DNA from 2 places in the Streptomyces sp. NPDC059452 genome. Region 2 is predicted to be linked to the other one. Evidence: riboswitches for the same ligand, from Rfam matches in the RefSeq annotation. Region 2 holds a riboswitch; the other holds the start of a gene.
What was found. A riboswitch is a leader RNA that binds a small molecule or an ion and turns the genes downstream of it on or off. The one in region 2 is predicted to bind cyclic di-AMP.

Region 1: linked by a shared signal. The riboswitch ahead of ACFW9Z_RS33075 (peptidoglycan DD-metalloendopeptidase family protein) and the one ahead of ACFW9Z_RS22540 (M23 family metallopeptidase) in region 2 are both predicted to bind cyclic di-AMP.

Annotation. Positions count from the first base shown of each region.
Region 1 covers NZ_JBHYVE010000039.1:45,874-49,266, forward strand. The annotation lists gene ACFW9Z_RS33070 (SGNH/GDSL hydrolase family protein) at 1-87, opposite strand, end outside; gene ACFW9Z_RS33075 (peptidoglycan DD-metalloendopeptidase family protein) at 282-1,307, opposite strand; cyclic di-AMP (ydaO/yuaA leader) riboswitch at 1,311-1,471, opposite strand; gene ACFW9Z_RS33080 (tyrosine-protein phosphatase) at 1,883-2,695, shown strand; gene ACFW9Z_RS33085 (DUF6126 family protein) at 2,712-2,888, opposite strand; gene ACFW9Z_RS33090 (helix-turn-helix domain-containing protein) at 2,950-3,393, opposite strand, start outside.
Region 2 covers NZ_JBHYVE010000017.1:89,461-92,853, reverse strand. The annotation lists gene ACFW9Z_RS22545 (M16 family metallopeptidase) at 1-1,333, shown strand, start outside; cyclic di-AMP (ydaO/yuaA leader) riboswitch at 1,556-1,724, shown strand; gene ACFW9Z_RS22540 (M23 family metallopeptidase) at 1,738-2,571, shown strand; gene ACFW9Z_RS22535 (GntR family transcriptional regulator) at 2,821-3,393, shown strand, end outside.

The DNA of each region.
Region 1 (3,393 bases), on a different contig from region 2:
ATCTCCGACGCCCTCCGTGAAACTGTCCCCGATCGCCGCGTACGACCCGATGATGTTCTGCTGCTGGGTTCTCGAATCGTCTGCCACAAGGCCATATCCTGCACCGTTCAATGTGACCTACGCGACCGTAATACGGGGTTGACGGGTGGTGAGATAGACCACCCGGTCAGATTTGGGTAAAGGCGGAATAAGTGGAGGGGCGGTGCGCCGCCGCGCACCGCCCCTCGATCACTTCATGCCGTCTCGATCACTTCACGCCGTCCGGAACGGCTGCCCCCGGGTCAGAGGGAGACGCCGTGCTGCCGCAGGTAGGCGACCGGGTCGACGTCGGAGCCGTAGCCCGGGCCGGTGCGGACCTCGAAGTGGAGGTGCGGGCCGGTGGAGTTGCCGGTGGAGCCGGAGAGGCCGATCTGCTGGCCGCCGGTGACGGTCTGCCCGGCGGAGACGCTCAGCGAGGACTGGTGGGCGTACTGGGAGTACATGCCGTCCTCGTGCTTGATGACGACCTCGTTGCCGTACGAACCGCTCCAGCCGGCCGAGACCACGGTGCCCGGGCCGATGGCGCGGATCGGGGTGCCGGAGGCGGCCCGGAAGTCGGAGCCGGTGTGGTAGCCGCTGGACCAGCTGGCGCCGGAGGCGCGGTACTGGGTGGTGACTTGGGCGTTGTCCAGCGGGGCGGTCCAGCCGGAGCCGGTGGACTCGGAGGAGCCGGTCTGCGTGGAGGTTCCGGTCTGCGCGGCGGCGTCCGACTCGTCGGCCGAGAGAACGTCCGCCTTCGGAGCAGCGGCCTTCGGAGCAGCCTTCGGGGCCTGCTTCGGCGCGGCCTGGGTGGCCGGCTGGGCCTTCTTCGGCGCGGCCTTCGGGGCAGCGGCCCGGGGAGCCGGGGCGGCCTTGTCGGCCTCCGAAGGAGCGGCGGAGCCGGACGCCTTGGCGCCGAGGGTGAGCTTCATGCCCGGGAAGATCAGGCTGGGGTTCTCGCCGACGGTGGAGCGGTTGTCCTGGTACAGCTTCTGCCAGCCGCCCTTGACCTGGTGCTCGGCCGCGATCTTCGACAGGTAGTCGCCGGAGACGACGGCGTACGTCTTCGGGGCGGTCTTCGCCTTGGCGGGCGCGGCCTGCGGTGCGCTCTGCTCGGCGGCGGCCGTGGCGGCCGCGGGCTTGACGGCGGGGGCCGCCTTCTCCGCGGCGTGCGCGCCGGTGGCGCCGATCAGCGGGAGGGCGAGTACGGCGCCGCCGGTGCCCGCGGCGACGACGCCGCGGTGGATCGGGCCGGACTTGGTACGACGGTGCTTACCCTTTGCGGGCATGGGGAAGTTCCTCTCCGGCGCCTGCGAGGTGAGCTGTCGGGTTCGGGCTGGAGATGCCCGGCCGCCGGACGGCGGCTTCACCCCGAGCCGGTCCGGATCTCTCCGGGCCGGCGGCTTACCTGGTTCCCCCGCTCCTGCCACACGTGAGTGGGTGGGTGCGAATTCCGGGCGGCGGCAGGATTAGGCGGTCCGTCCGGATTGACGGTGACCGTAAACGAGTGAGGACGACGGGAACAAGCCGTCGGTTGCCTACCGGAATCATCGATTCAATTCCGCTCCGGATTTCCCGTCACACTCCGTGGATTACGGATCTTGGCTTTCCGTACGGAGACCGGGAAACCGCCGGGCCCCATCCGCCACGGTCCGTCACGGATATGATCCCGCTCACCCACGAAATCCCATCTCCCCCATTAGCGGGGCATGTTCTGCGAAATGCACCAATACGGACATGCCGTCGGCGCCACTCCTGACACCCCGTCAGTGGACCGATGATTTCCTGACGAATCGATGTCGTATCGTCACGGGAGCGCCCTCGCCGGAGAGCAGCGCCGATTCCAGACATTCCAGGAGCTACCGTGACGCAGCAGGTGCCACAGGTCCCGCCGACCGAGACCGCACTGACCGGAGTCCGCAACTTCCGCGATGTGGGCGGCCTGCCCACCGGGGACGGGCGGCGCACCGCCTTCGGCCGGCTCTACCGCAGCGGCCACCTGGCGCACGCCACCGCCGAGGACGCGCTCTTCCTCGGCGGGCTCGGGCTGCACACCGTCTTCGACTTCCGCAACTCCGCCGACCACCGGCTCGACGGGTTCGACATCGAGCTGGCCGGTGTCCGCAATGTCAGCATTCCGCTCTCCGACCCGGCCGACGGCGCCGAGTTCTGGCGGCTGGTGCGCGACGGGAACATCGAGCAGCTCCGCTCGGTCCTGGCGGACGGCAAGGGCGCCGAGCGCATGATCCGTATGTACCGGTCGACCATCGTGGACCGCACCGCCGAGCACAGCCGCGTCCTGCACGCCCTGGCGGAGGACAGCGTGCCCGCCCTGATGCACTGCGCGGCGGGCAAGGACCGGGCGGGGCTGTCGATCGCGGTCTCGCTGCTCGCGGTCGGCGTCGAGCGCGAGGCGATCGAGGCGGACTACCTCAAGTCCAACGATCCGCACCGCCGGTACAAGGTGAAGCGCACGGACATGTCCGAGATCGGGATGTCCCCCGAGGTGCTGGAGCTCCTCAACCCGCTCTTCGGCGCGCAGCCCGAGTACCTCGCGGCGGCGTTCGCGGCCATCGACGAGACCTGGGGCACGACGGACCGCTATCTGACGCAGGGGCTGAACGTCTCCCCCGAGACGCGGGAGCTGCTGCGCCTGCGACTGCTCGACCAGGGCTGAGGGATCGGCCGGGCGGTCACTCCGCGCCCGCCACCACGAAGAGCAGATAGAGGAAGGCCGCGATCACGTGGCCGACCACCAGGTAGGCGAAGAGCCGGATCACGAGACCGCGCGGCATCCGGCGTTCCTGTGAGTCCTTCGCGGCCTTGGGGTGACGCGGACTCAGCGGGTCATAGTGTTCGGAATCGGACATGACGGTCCTCTCTGACGGCCTCGCGGCCGATGGGGCGAAGGGGTCAGCGCGGGTGGAGGGGTCAGCGCGTATGGAGGGCGTTGCCGAGGCAGAGCTCGGCCGCCGGGCTCTGGAGCAGGGAGTGGACGAAGAGCAGCTCCGCCCCGCTCCGGTCCAGGGCCGCGATCCGGTGCGGGGTGAGCGAGTCGAAGTGGGCGCTGTCGCCCGGGTCCAGATCGTGCACGGTCTCCCCCAGCGCGACCCGCAGCCGCCCGCCGAGGACGTACAGCCACTCCTCACCGGGGTGCACCCGGACCAGATCGCCCTGGGCGCCGTACGGGACACGGACCCGCAGCGCCTGCATGGCGCGGCCGGGACTGCCTGCCCGCCGGTACATCCAGCCGTCGGCCTCGGCGCCCTCGAAGGCGCCGCCCCGGACGATCGCGTCCCGCTCGGGCGGCTTCTCGCCGAGCAGCTCGGAGACGGTCGTACCGTAGATACGGGCGAGGCCGAGCAGCATGGGCAG
Region 2 (3,393 bases):
GCCGTGGGCCTTCCCCGCCCCCGAGCGCGGTGCCCTGCCCAACGGGCTGACCGTGCTGCGCTGCCACCGCCCCGGCCAGCAGGTCGTCGCCGTGGAGATCTTCCTGGACGCCCCGCTGGACGCCGAGCCCGAGGGCCTGGACGGTGTGGCCACGATCATGTCGCGGGCGCTCTCCGAGGGCACCGACAAGCACAGCGCCGAGGAGTTCGCCGCCGAGCTGGAGCGGTGCGGCGCCACCCTGGACGCGCACGCCGACCACCCCGGCGTCCGGGTCTCCCTGGAGGTCCCGGCCTCCCGGCTGGCCAAGGCACTCGGACTGGTCGCCGAGGCCCTGCGCGCCCCGGCCTTCTCCGAGAGCGAGATCGAGCGGCTCGTCGGCAACCGCCTCGACGAGATCCCGCACGAGCAGGCCAACCCGTCCCGGCGCGCCGCCAAGCAGCTCTCCAAGGAGCTCTTTCCGGCCACCGCCCGGATGTCCCGCCCGCGCCTGGGCACCGAGGAGACGGTGCGGCGGATCGACGCCGCCGCCGTGCGCGCCTTCTTCGACGCCCACATCCGCCCGGCCACCGCGACGGCCGTGATCGTCGGCGACCTCACGGGCATCGACCTGGACGCCCTGCTCGCCGACACCCTCGGCGACTGGTCGGGCAACCCGGGCCAGGCCCGCCCGGTCCCGCCGATCACCGCCGACGACACCGGCCGTGTGGTCATCGTGGACCGCCCCGGCGCGGTCCAGACCCAGCTGCTGATCGGCCGCATCGGCGCCGACCGGCACGAGCGCGTCTGGCCCGCCCAGGTGCTCGGCACGTACTGCCTGGGCGGCACCCTCACCTCCCGGCTGGACCGGGTGCTGCGCGAGGAGAAGGGCTACACCTACGGCGTACGGGCCTTCGCCCAGGTCCTGCGCTCGTCCGGCCCCGAATCGGGCGGCGCGGCGATGCTCGCCATCAGCGGTTCGGTGGACACCGAGTCCACCGGCCCGGCGCTGGAGGACCTCTGGAAGGTCCTGCGGACGCTGGCGGCCGAGGGGCTGACCGACGCCGAGCGCGAGACGGCCGTGCAGAACCTGGTGGGCGTCGCCCCGCTGAAGTTCGAGACGGCCGCCTCGGTCGCGAGCACCCTGGCCGACCAGGTCGAGCAGCACCTGCCCGACGACTACCAGGCCCAGCTGTACGCCCGCCTCGCCGAGACGGGCACCGTGGAGGCGACCGCGGCCGTGGTCAGCGCCTTCCCGGTGGACCGGCTGGTCACGGTCCTCGTCGGGGACGCCTCCCGGATCGAGGAGCCGGTGAAGGCGCTCGGCATCGGAGAGGTGACCGTCGTCAGCGGCTGACGCACCGTCGGCACATCAGGACGAAAGGGACCCCGGTGGACAGCAGTCCGCCGGGGTCCTCCCTTTTGTCCACTTAGTGCCATTTACCTGCTCTCAGGGGGGTAACTCCCTCTACGCCCTGTGGGATGCGCGACAAATCCCCCTGTCCGTTTGGTGCTGGGAAGGCGGCCCGCCTAGCGTCGGCCCGGCTGTCCGTCACCCGTACGCCGCATCCGCGGCCCCGGGCAGCCATCGCCGAGTCCCCGTCAGGCGCGAGCCTGGGGAGCCGGGGACCCACACGCAGTCCCTGGGGTGAATCGGATCCCCGTGCCGTGACCCGGCGCGGACATCCGTAGGAGACCTTCCTGCTCCGAACCCGTCAGCTAACCCGGTAGGCGAGAAGGAAGGAAAGGATCAGCCCCTCCATGGCGTTCACCCGTGCCACCGGGAAGCACCGTGCCCCGAGCCGCCTGAAGTGCCGCGGCGCCCGGGCCACCGGCATCGCGGCCCTGGCCACCACCGGAGTCATCGGCTCCCTGGCCTCCCCGGCCGCCGCGGCGGACTCCGGGTCCCCCGAGGCAGCCGAGACCGGACTCACCCGGACCATCGCCCTCGACGCCACGATCGCCGAGCAGATCCAGGCCCAGGCCCGGGCGCAGAAGCAGCGCGCCGAGGCCGTCGCGAAGGCGGAGGCCGAGGCGGCAGCGGCGGCCAAGGTCAAGGCCGCGAAGGCCAGGGCGAAGGCGGAGGCCAGGGCGAAGGCGGAGGCCCAGCGCAAGGCCGAGGCCCGCGCCCAGGAGGTCCGCGAGGAGAAGGCCCGGGCCGCCCGCGCCGCCGAACGCGCCCGGCTCAACGCCTTCCACCTCCCGGTCGCCGGTTCGTACGTCACCACCGGCTACAAGTCGGGCGGCGCGCTCTGGTCCTCCGGCAGCCACTCCGGCGTGGACTTCCGCGCCGCCTCCGGCAGCTCCGTCGTCGCGGTCGGCGCCGGTACGGTCGTCGAGGCCGGCTGGGGCGGCGCGTACGGCAACAACGTCGTGCTGCGGATGGCCGACGGCACGTACACCCAGTACGGCCACCTCTCCTCGATCGGCGTCTCCGTCGGCCAGAGCGTCGCCTCCGGCCAGCAGATCGGCCTCTCCGGCTCCACCGGCAACTCCACCGGCCCCCACCTCCACTTCGAGGCCCGGACCACCCCGGAGTACGGCTCGGACATGGACCCGGTCGCCTACCTGCGCTCGCACGGCGTACGCGTCTGACCCGGCCCCGTACGACCTGCCCGCAGGACCTGCCCGTACGTCCTGCTCGTCCGAAGGCCCCGGCTTCCCGCCGGGGCCTTCGGCAACGCACCCGAAAAGCCCCGCCGCCGGTCTCTCCGCCCCCGGTCCCTGGCCGGAAGATATCCATGGATTCCGGCCCGCCATCGGAAATTGCGGCAGATTGCAATAGAGTCACGGAACAGGCGTCGGCCGGCCGCGTTTCGCGGGGATTAAGGCGGAGGTTCGGACATGCGCATTCCCGCGCATTCGGTATGCACGGCAATCCGTGACGACATCGTCTCCGGTGTCTACGAGCGCGGCGGCCGCCTCACCGAGGAGCTGCTGGCACGGCGGTACGGGGTCTCCCGCGTCCCGGTGCGCGAGGCGCTGCGCACCCTGGAGTCCGAAGGCTTCGTCACCACCCGCAGGCACGCCGGGGCCTGTGTCGCCGAACCCACCGAGCGGGAGGCGGCCGACCTGCTGGAGGTCCGGATGCTCCTGGAGCCGCTGGCCGCCGCGCGGGCCGCCCAGCGCCGTACGGAGGCCCACCTCAAGGTGTTGCGCGGGCTGGTCAGACTGGGCCAGGAGCGGGCGCGCAGGGGGGAGGGGGAGGATCTGCGGTCGCTGGGCGGCTGGTTCCACGAGACCCTCGCCCAGGCCTCCGGCAGCCCCGGCCTCATCGCGCTGCTCACCCAGCTCAGACACAAGGTCGCCTGGATGTACGCGGTCGAGCAGCCGGCCCGCCCGGCCGACTCCTGGGCCGAGCACGGCGCCATCGTGGACGCGGTCGCGCGCGGCGACGCGGAACGGGCCAGGGCGCTC